DNA from 4 places in the Pantoea sp. KPR_PJ genome. Region 2 is predicted to be linked to each of the others. Evidence: predicted binding sites of a transcription regulator. Region 2 holds the regulator's gene; each other region holds the start of a gene.
The links. The regulator Fur, encoded in region 2, represses iron uptake genes when iron is present. The targets are predictions, from matches to a motif close to ATAATAATGAGAACNACTATCAA.
Positions count from the first base shown of each region.

Region 1 (2,205 bases), on a different contig from region 2:
GTCGCTGACGCCTGATGCGCTGCTGGGACGAATTAACAGCCTGTGGACGGCGCAGAACGTAACCGGTGATGCAGTGGGCGCGGCGATAACAGGCGCCATGGGCTCCTGGCTCCTGCCGCAGCAGGCTGCCGCGCTGTCTGGATTCAGCGCGGCGCTGCTGGGGATGCTGATGTGGATCCTGATGGCGCAGCTGCGCCGCTATCAGCCGCCAGCACTCGCGCTGGCGAAAGAAACATCATGATTTAACAAACAGCTGCTGCAGCCGCGCCAGCAGATGGCTGGCGCTGTAGTAATCGAGGCGAAAGGTGTCTGCCCCCAGCGCATACACCTGGTGCTGTTTCACTGCCGCAGTCTCGGCCAGGAAAGGATTCTGCATCAGCTGCTGTACGGCTGGATCTTCGGCGGCAAACAGCAGAAACGTGTGGCCATTCAGGCCGCTGGCTACGTTCTCGCCGGCGAGCTGAATAATGTCTTTGCGCTGGCCCATCGAGTGCAACGGCTGCACATTCGCAGGCGGCACCGCAAGCGTAAAGCCGAGCTGTTGCAGCAGCTTGCCCTGCGCCGATTCAGCGGTCCACACGTTAACGGCCCGGCCGCCGCCGTTAAACACCATGGCCGTGACGGGCTGCGGCGGCAGCGTAATAGCCTGCTTCAGCGCCTCCTGCTGTTGATTAAAGGCATTGATACGCGCCGCGGCATCCGCCTCATGGCCAGTCGCCTGCCCCAGCAGGGTTACCAGCTGCTGCCAGCTTTTATCGTCATAGTTCACCACCAGCGTTGGCGCGATAGCCGAAAACTGATCCACCAGCTTTATTGCGGAGTCATTACCGGTTGCGCTGACGATAATCAGATCGGGCGCTTCGGCGGCAACCGCTTCGGCACTGGGTTCACCGATATAGAGGCGCTTAACGTTTTTCCGCTTCGCCACGTCGCCCCACTGGCGAAAAAACCCCTGCTCATCGGCAAGACGGCTGCCTGGCGCGGTCGCGCCGCTGGCCATCACCGGCGCATCAATCGCCAGCAGCGATCCGGTGAGCGTCACGCTGGTCGACACAATGCGCTGCGGCGCTTTTTCTAAGGTCACACTCCCGCTGGCGCTCTGCAGCGTGCGCGGCCAGCCGCTGTCGGCCTGCGCAGCAAAACTGGTGATTAACGTGATGACAACCAGCGCGAAAATGGCCGTAAAGCTGCGCTTAAACATAAGATCTAATCCACCTTTCGTTGCGAGACAACACCCTGTTAATTCTGATGATAGTGGAGAGGATAAGACGGGAATACCGCGAATTTATTGACACTCCAGCGTAATCAACGTAGGTTACAGGACCACAATACAAATGATAATCATTATTAATTCTCTTATCATTTATAGGTGAAAATTATGGTGGAAACGTTGAAGTTTGAAAATCCCCTGATGGCGGATTTCTCCGCCCTGTGTCGGGGATTTCTCTTTACATCACCGTGGCGTAGCCTCGCTACGCAGGGATGCTATACCACGATAACCACGCCGGTCGCTGACGGCGCGGTTCTGAACGGCGATTTTCAACAGCAGCTACGACATCATTTCGCCTCTGCGAAGAAACAGGGTATTGCCCACCCTATTCTGGTGGGGGCTATCCCGTTTGACGTGTCACAGCCCGCAGCCCTGTTTATCCCTGAGTCGCATCAGACCTTTAATCGTGACGATCTTCAGGCTGCTCTGCCTGTGGCTCAGGCCCCATTGCCTCAGATACGTCGTCGCGCGGCGCTTCCCGGGCACGAGGTGTTTACCGGAATGGTAGCCCAGGCGGTCGCCACCATGCAGCGCGGCGATCTGGATAAGGTTGTCCTGTCGCGCCTGATGGATATTGTGACGGAAGAGCCGGTGGATGTCGCCGCGCTGATGCAGCGCATTGTGGCGCAAAATCCCAACAGCTATCACTTTCATCTGCCGCTGCCGCAGGGCGGTTCGCTGACAGGTGCCAGTCCTGAGCTGATGCTGCGCAAGCAGGGACGGAATTTCAGCTCTTGCCCGCTTGCAGGCTCGGCGCGACGTGACGCCGACGCGCAGCGCGATCGTGCCGCAGGCGACAGCCTGATGCACTCAGCCAAAGATCGCCATGAACATAAGCTGGTAACCGATGCCATGCGCGATGTGCTTCAGCCACGCAGTCGCCTGCTCTCGGTACCCACTACTCCCTCTCTGCTGACGACCGCCACGCTCTGGCA
Region 1 covers NZ_JABMIK010000004.1:233,207-235,411, reverse strand. The annotation lists gene entS (enterobactin transporter EntS) at 1-241, shown strand, start outside; gene fepB (Fe2+-enterobactin ABC transporter substrate-binding protein) at 236-1,201, opposite strand; gene HP564_RS11640 (isochorismate synthase) at 1,379-2,205, shown strand, end outside.
Region 1: HP564_RS11640 (isochorismate synthase) is a predicted target of Fur. The motif match lies at 1,329-1,351, and genes of this name have one in related genera.

Region 2 (2,205 bases):
TGCGCTTATACACGTTTTTATTCTTCAGAGGATAATATTAACTTGTCGGACCACATTGAGAGTTGTCTGAGTTAATTAAATTTAATCAATTTCCAGATGTGAATTTGTTATTTTGAGGTAGGCTATTCGCTCTTAAAAAGGCTATGCGGGCATAACAAGGAAATAAAATGACAGCTCTCGCTCAGGAAGCAAGACACAGCGTAGTAGTTTTGCATCAGTTAATCGAACGTATCTTTAATCAGCCGTCAGGTGAAGATGACAGTTTCCATTTACTCCTCTCGCATTTTCACCCCGATTTCCGCATGGTGACGCCGCAGGGCAAACTGCTTGATTTCAACCAGACTGAAGATCTCTTTCGTCAGCTGCAGGGGAAGCGTGAAGGAATGCGTATTGCCACCAGCGAGCACGCTGTTATTTCCCAGCAGAAGAATGAAATCACCATTCAGTATCGCGAACTGCAAATGATGAACGGTCAGGATCAGACGCGCATTTCACTGGCTATCCTGGATTGCAGTACGTCCATCCCTCGCTGGCGCTATCTGCACGAAACCCTCGTCGCCTGACAGCCATAAAAAAAGCCGGTATCTGTACCGGCTTTTAGCATTACTGCATAGCACACTGTTTTTACTGATCGTGGAGCGTTTCGTCTTCGCGGCAATCGCCCAGCGCGCAGTGACCGTAGAGGTAAAGGCTGTGGTTAGTCAGCTTAATACCGTGACGGGTAGCGATATCACGCTGGCGCGTTTCGATAGACTCGTCGCTAAATTCGATAACTTTGCCGCAGTCAAGGCAGATCAGGTGATCGTGATGATGCTGCTGGGTCAGTTCGAAAACCGATTTCCCGCCTTCAAAGTTGTGACGCGTTACGATGCCTGCATCATCAAACTGATTAAGAACACGATAAACGGTAGCCAGACCAATCTCTTCGCCCATATCAATCAGGCGTTTATACAGATCTTCCGCGCTGACGTGATGGCACTGAGGTTCCTGAAGCACTTCCAGAATTTTGAGTCTGGGCAGCGTGACTTTCAGGCCAGCCTTCTTTAATGCGGTATTGTTGTCAGTCATGCGGATATTGTCCTGTTACTTTGCTGGTTACTTGAGGCGCCTTGCCTTGAATGTCGTTCGGTGTCTATTCTCATTTGCGTCTCATTATAGAGGCGAAGCTTTGAAATGAAAACCGAGGGAAACGCCTGAAATCAACACGGGCTGTCAGGGAAAACATAACGGCGCCGGGTGGAAAAATGCAGGAGGTTCGTCATCATCTCGCTAACTTCCTGACCTCGCGGGAGAAATAAGCAGATAACCGATGTGGGTATTGTACAGAATTGCAGATGAAAGTTAAAAATCTGTAGCTATTATTTCTATAGGAAAAACCACTCCCTCAATGTGAGCCAGCGCCCACATTGAGGAGCGGACACTTACGCTTCGATGATGGCCTGCAGCTGTAGCTCATCATAAATCTGCTTAACCCAGGCATCAACGCGCTCGTTGGTCAGTTCAGGCTGGCGGTCTTCGTCGATCGCTAAACCGAGGAAGTGTTTATCGTCGGCCAGGCCTTTAGATGCTTCGAAATGATAGCCTTCGGTCGGCCAGTGCCCCACGATAACCGCGCCGTTTGGCTCGATGATATCGCGGATAGTGCCCATCGCGTCGCAGAAATATTCGGCATAATCTTCCTGGTCGCCGCAGCCAAAAAGGGCCACCAGCTTGCCGTTGAAATCAATCTCTTCCAGCGTCGGGAAGAAGTCATCCCAGTCGCACTGCGCTTCACCATAGTACCAGGTCGGAATGCCCAGCAGCAAAATGTCGAATGCTTCCAGATCTTCTTTCGTGCTTTTGGCAATGTCATGAACTTCCGCAACGTCTTTACCCAGCTGTTTCTGGATCATTTTTGCAATGTTTTCGGTGTTGCCGGTATCGCTGCCAAAGAAGATGCCTACGATTGCCATGGGGTAAATAACCTCTTAAATCCTGATAATGAGATGCATGCGCGGTGCGCACAATTAAGCGAATGATAGCAGAGCGGGCAAAAGGGCGGAACTTGAAAAGCCGCTACATTTGCTTCTGCGTGCGCTTTGCGCGATTCAGTCCAGTTTGAGTTGCGCCAGCAGCATTTGTTCAATCAGTTCGCTGCGGCTGATATTGCGCTGCTCAGCCAGGGTGTTCAGGGCATCCACAGCCTCGCTGCTCATTTTGAGTTCG
Region 2 covers NZ_JABMIK010000003.1:384,560-386,764, forward strand. The annotation lists gene HP564_RS10350 (hypothetical protein) at 168-563, shown strand; gene fur (ferric iron uptake transcriptional regulator) at 625-1,068, opposite strand; gene fldA (flavodoxin FldA) at 1,422-1,952, opposite strand; gene ybfE (LexA regulated protein) at 2,088-2,205, opposite strand, start outside.

Region 3 (2,205 bases), on a different contig from region 2:
ACCGGATGAAAAATGACCTGATGTCCGGCGGTGACCAGGTCCTGCTGAAGTTGTTGGTTTGCTTTATAGATCAGCTGTTCGCGCCGCCCGGCTTCCAGATAGAAACGCGACGACGCAGCCTGAAACGCGCCCTGCTGTAACTGCTGAATCAGTCTGCCATTGGGCTTGCCGCGTTCCGGCCACCAGAAGGAGCCGGAAAGGCTGATGGCACCGCCAAAACGGTGCGGCCAGTGAAGCACGGCATAGGCGGCGGACAATCCGCCAAAGCTCTGGCCGCAGACCAGCGTATCAGCGGCGCTGGCGCAATGCGGTGCCCACGCCTGAAGCTGAGGCAGAAGTTCTTCCTGCACCGCCAGCCAGAAATCGGCGTTGCACGGCAGTTCGCGGCTGCGGTGTTCGCGGTCGATGATGTCAATCATCACGTATACCGCAGGCGGGAGTTGGCCAGCGTCGGTAAGCTGCTGTAGTGGCCAGGCGAGCGGCATGGTATTGGCCCAGAACTGACCATCCAGCAGCAGTACCAGCGGCCTCTGCTGCGCCTCGCCGGTGGTGTGGATCCATACCGAACGGTGAGTATTGAGGCGCGCACTCTGCCAGATATGGTGATGAAGTGGCAGCAGGGGCGCGCGCCCTTCGTCAACGGCTTGCCAGACGCGCTGATCGGGTGCATTCGGCAGATGCAGCGGCGAGACGCGCAGACCACGTCCGCCCGCCCAGCCCCGCAGCGGATTTAACGGATCGGCCTGCGCTGTGGGGAATTTTTCTTTCCACCAGGCGCGCAGCGTCTGCATATCCGGCTCGCCCGTGAAGGCTGCGGCGTGGCTGTCTGGCATCAGGCAATAGCTGCCGCGCCAGCTGGCAGGAAGCTGTGTCTGCCAGAACCAGACGTCGGTATCGGCAATGCGGCTCAGCGACTGGGGCGCCGCGCGCTGGTGGTGATCGGTTACGCCGGTAATGTTGATCCAGACACGGCGGGTAGAAGAGGTGGCTTCGCTCCCCTCGGGATCGCGCCAGAAGAAGGTGACGGCACATTCGCCGTTGTCAGCGGCGTCGATTAAGGGCAGCCCCTGACGCTCAAGGGCCTGCCACCAGGAGTCACTGCCGGTTTCATGAGTTAACCACTTCATAAATAAAATATTTACTGGGCCAGATGCGCGCAAAGTTTCATAGATGTTATGAATAATACTATTGATAATTATTTGCATTTGCAATAGGGTGTTTCCCGCTCCGACAGCAGGAGCGCGCGCGTTCCGCCAGCCTGATCTGCCTGCTATATCAGGCCGATGTTCCGCGAAGGAGAGCCTGGGTTCGGCTGGAGTGCGTGCTTGCTAAGTAAGACTCTTTTACCGGCACGCCGCAGGACACCACTGGTTTCCGCTGGCAATCCAGGAACCTAAAAAAATGCCTACATTATCGCGTTTGTCATTAGCCATTCTGATTGAACTCGGCCTTGCCGCAGCCAGTGTACAGGCAGCGGACACCAGCAACGCCCCTTCTGACATCAGCGGCAATACGCTGGTGGTCAGCGCGGCGCAGCAGAACCTCCAGGCACCGGGCGTTTCTACCATTACCGCTGATGAGATTAAAAAGCGCCCGCCCGCGCGCGACGTATCGGAAATCATCCGCACCATGCCGGGCGTTAACCTGACCGGCAACTCCACCAGCGGCCAGCGCGGCAATAATCGCCAGATCGATATTCGCGGCATGGGACCGGAAAATACTCTGATTCTGGTGGATGGCATGCCGGTCTCCAGCCGCAACGCCGTGCGTCTCGGCTGGCGCGGAGAGCGTGATACGCGCGGCGACACCAACTGGGTGCCGCCCGAGATGATTGAGCGTATTGAGGTGATCCGTGGCCCGGCAGCAGTGCGCTACGGCAACGGCGCGGCGGGCGGCGTAGTGAACATCATTACCAAAAAGTACGATGACAACCTGTGGCACGGCTCCTGGAATGCCTATTACAACGTGCCTGAGCATAAGGATGAGGGGGCGACTCGCCGCACCAACTTCAGTCTGGAAGGGCCGCTGGGCGACGACGTCAGCTTCCGCCTTTACGGCAATCTGGCAAAGACGCAGGCAGACGCCTACGACATTAACGAAGGCCATGCAGCAGAGCGTACCGGCAGCTATGCAGGCAGCTATCCGTCAGGCCGTGAAGGGGTAGTGAATAAAGATATTAACGCCATGCTGCGCTGGGCGTTTGCG
Region 3 covers NZ_JABMIK010000004.1:243,657-245,861, forward strand. The annotation lists gene fes (enterochelin esterase) at 1-1,127, opposite strand, end outside; gene HP564_RS11685 (TonB-dependent siderophore receptor) at 1,402-2,205, shown strand, end outside.
Region 3: fes (enterochelin esterase) is a predicted target of Fur. The motif match lies at 1,183-1,205, and genes of this name have one in related genera.

Region 4 (2,205 bases), on a different contig from region 2:
GCAAACCACGGCATCAGGCTAAACAGTCCCAGTGCCAGAAAAGCCGCAATGGCGCTGCCTAAAATCAAACGGCCAGGCTGCGGCGAGTGCGCCAGCCGACCGCTGGTCAGCGCGCCCAGCGCCGCGCCAAGCGGTACGGCGCAGTAGATCAGGCCAAGCTGATTGAGGCTGACCTCCCAGTGTGGCGCCAGTGCCGGATAGAGCACGCGCACCGCACCCGCCAGCGTGACCAGAGCGCCGACCAGCGCAGCCATGCCGACAACCGGGGCCGAAAAGAGAAACTGCACGCCGCTGGCCAGCGCTCTGAGTGGATGCTCGCGCGGCTGCGCAGGCGCAGGCATCACCGGCAGCCGCAACAGCGTCAGCACGGTTAGCAGCGTGCCGAAAGCCGCGAGGCCGTAGTTCCACGTGGCACCGCCGTGCGCCATCACCAGCCCGCCGATCACGGGCGACAAAATTGAGCCAAAGCGTACCGTGAGCATTGTAATGGCACCCGCCTGCATCAGGTTTTCGCGTCCCACCAGCGAGGGAGTTGCCGCCAGCAGCGCCGTTACGCCAATCGCGCCAAAAAAACCGTCCCACAGTCCCAGTAAAAATATCGCCGTAACGGACGGTGTGGGGAGAGCGGCATTGACGGCCAGCGCAATAAAGCCAGTGCCGCAGGTAGAGCGGGCGATCAGGATCAGGCGCTTACGCTCATAGCGATCGGCCAGCACGCCGCCGGTCAGCAGCCCGACAAACATGCCCGTACCCGCCAGCGTAACGGCCAGCCCGACCAGCGCCGGTGAGCCGGTCAGCTGCTGGATCTGTACCGGCACGGCAATTGCCAGCATGCCGAGAGCGACAATAGAGATAAATCGGGCAGTGAATACGGCACGAAAATCGGGATGGGTTTTTAACAGGCTGAGATCGATAAGGTGGGAGGGTTTGTTCATTTCTTCGCCTTCTGCTGCGGTTTTCCTCGTTAAGGTCGAGGCGAATCATGGTAACATACAAAAATACGAGTAATAACGATAACAAGTATCATTATCAAATTGACGTGCCCGCCGCGTCAGTGAACAGTGAAGGTTCGAAATGTTATGCGTCAACTCACCGCAATAGCCGCCTCAGGGATGCTGCTGTTGCTCTTGATCGCGCTCAGCCTGATGCTTGGCGCAAAATCGATTGCTATTCACGATCTCTCTCTGGCTCTGACCACCTCCTGCAGCAGCGCCGACTGCATCATCGTGCGCGAAGCACGCCTGCCGCGAACGCTGGCCGGTTTGCTGGCCGGCAGCGCGCTTGGGCTCGCGGGCGCGCTGATGCAGAGCCTGACGCGTAATCCGCTCGCCGACCCTGGCATTCTTGGCGTCAATGCTGGCGCAGGCTTTGCCGTGGTGCTGGGTATTGCGCTCTTCGGCGCGGATTCCCCGGCTGACTGGCTCGGCTTCGCCTTTGGCGGGGCGCTGCTTTCGTCGCTGCTGGTGGCGCTGACCGGCGCGCTCGGCGGCGGGCGCGTTAACCCGGTGCGTTTAACTCTCGCCGGCGTGGCGCTGGGCGCGGTGCTGGAAGGGCTGACCTCAGGCCTGTCGCTGCTCAATCCCGATATCTATGACCATTTACGCTTCTGGCACAGCGGATCGCTCGATATTCGCAGTATGGCCATCCTGCGCGCCACTTATCCGGCGGTGGTGGTCGGAGGGCTGATTGCGCTGCTGCTGGCGCGTTCGCTTAACAGCCTGAGTATGGGAGGCGATGTGGCGACGGCGCTCGGTACGCGCGTTGCGCGCACGCAGCTGCTGGGGCTGCTGGCGATTGCGCTGCTGAGCGGCGCGGCAACTGCTGCCGTCGGGCCCATTGCGTTTCTCGGGCTGATGACCCCACATCTGGCGCGCTGGCTGTGGGGCAACGATCATCGTTGGTTACTGCCCGGCACCCTGCTGATTACGCCTTGCCTGCTGCTGGCCGCCGATGTTCTGGGCCGCGTCATGGTGCCTGGCGAACTGCGCGTCGCGGTGGTGACCGCACTGATTGGTGCGCCGATGCTGATTGTCCTGGTACGCCGCCAGCTCGGGAGAGGGCCGCTATGAACCGGACGATGCTACAGGCCAGCTGGCTGCTGGCGCTTTGTGCGCTGCTGGCCTTTCTCGGCGTGACGCGGGGCGCGCTGCCAGTTACCGCTGAACAGCTCTGGCAACTGGTGAAGGGCGACGCCGCGCGCAATGT
Region 4 covers NZ_JABMIK010000004.1:235,487-237,691, forward strand. The annotation lists gene entS (enterobactin transporter EntS) at 1-935, opposite strand, end outside; gene fepD (Fe(3+)-siderophore ABC transporter permease) at 1,080-2,069, shown strand; gene fepG (iron-enterobactin ABC transporter permease) at 2,066-2,205, shown strand, end outside.
Region 4: entS (enterobactin transporter EntS) is a predicted target of Fur. The motif match lies at 1,005-1,027, and genes of this name have one in related genera.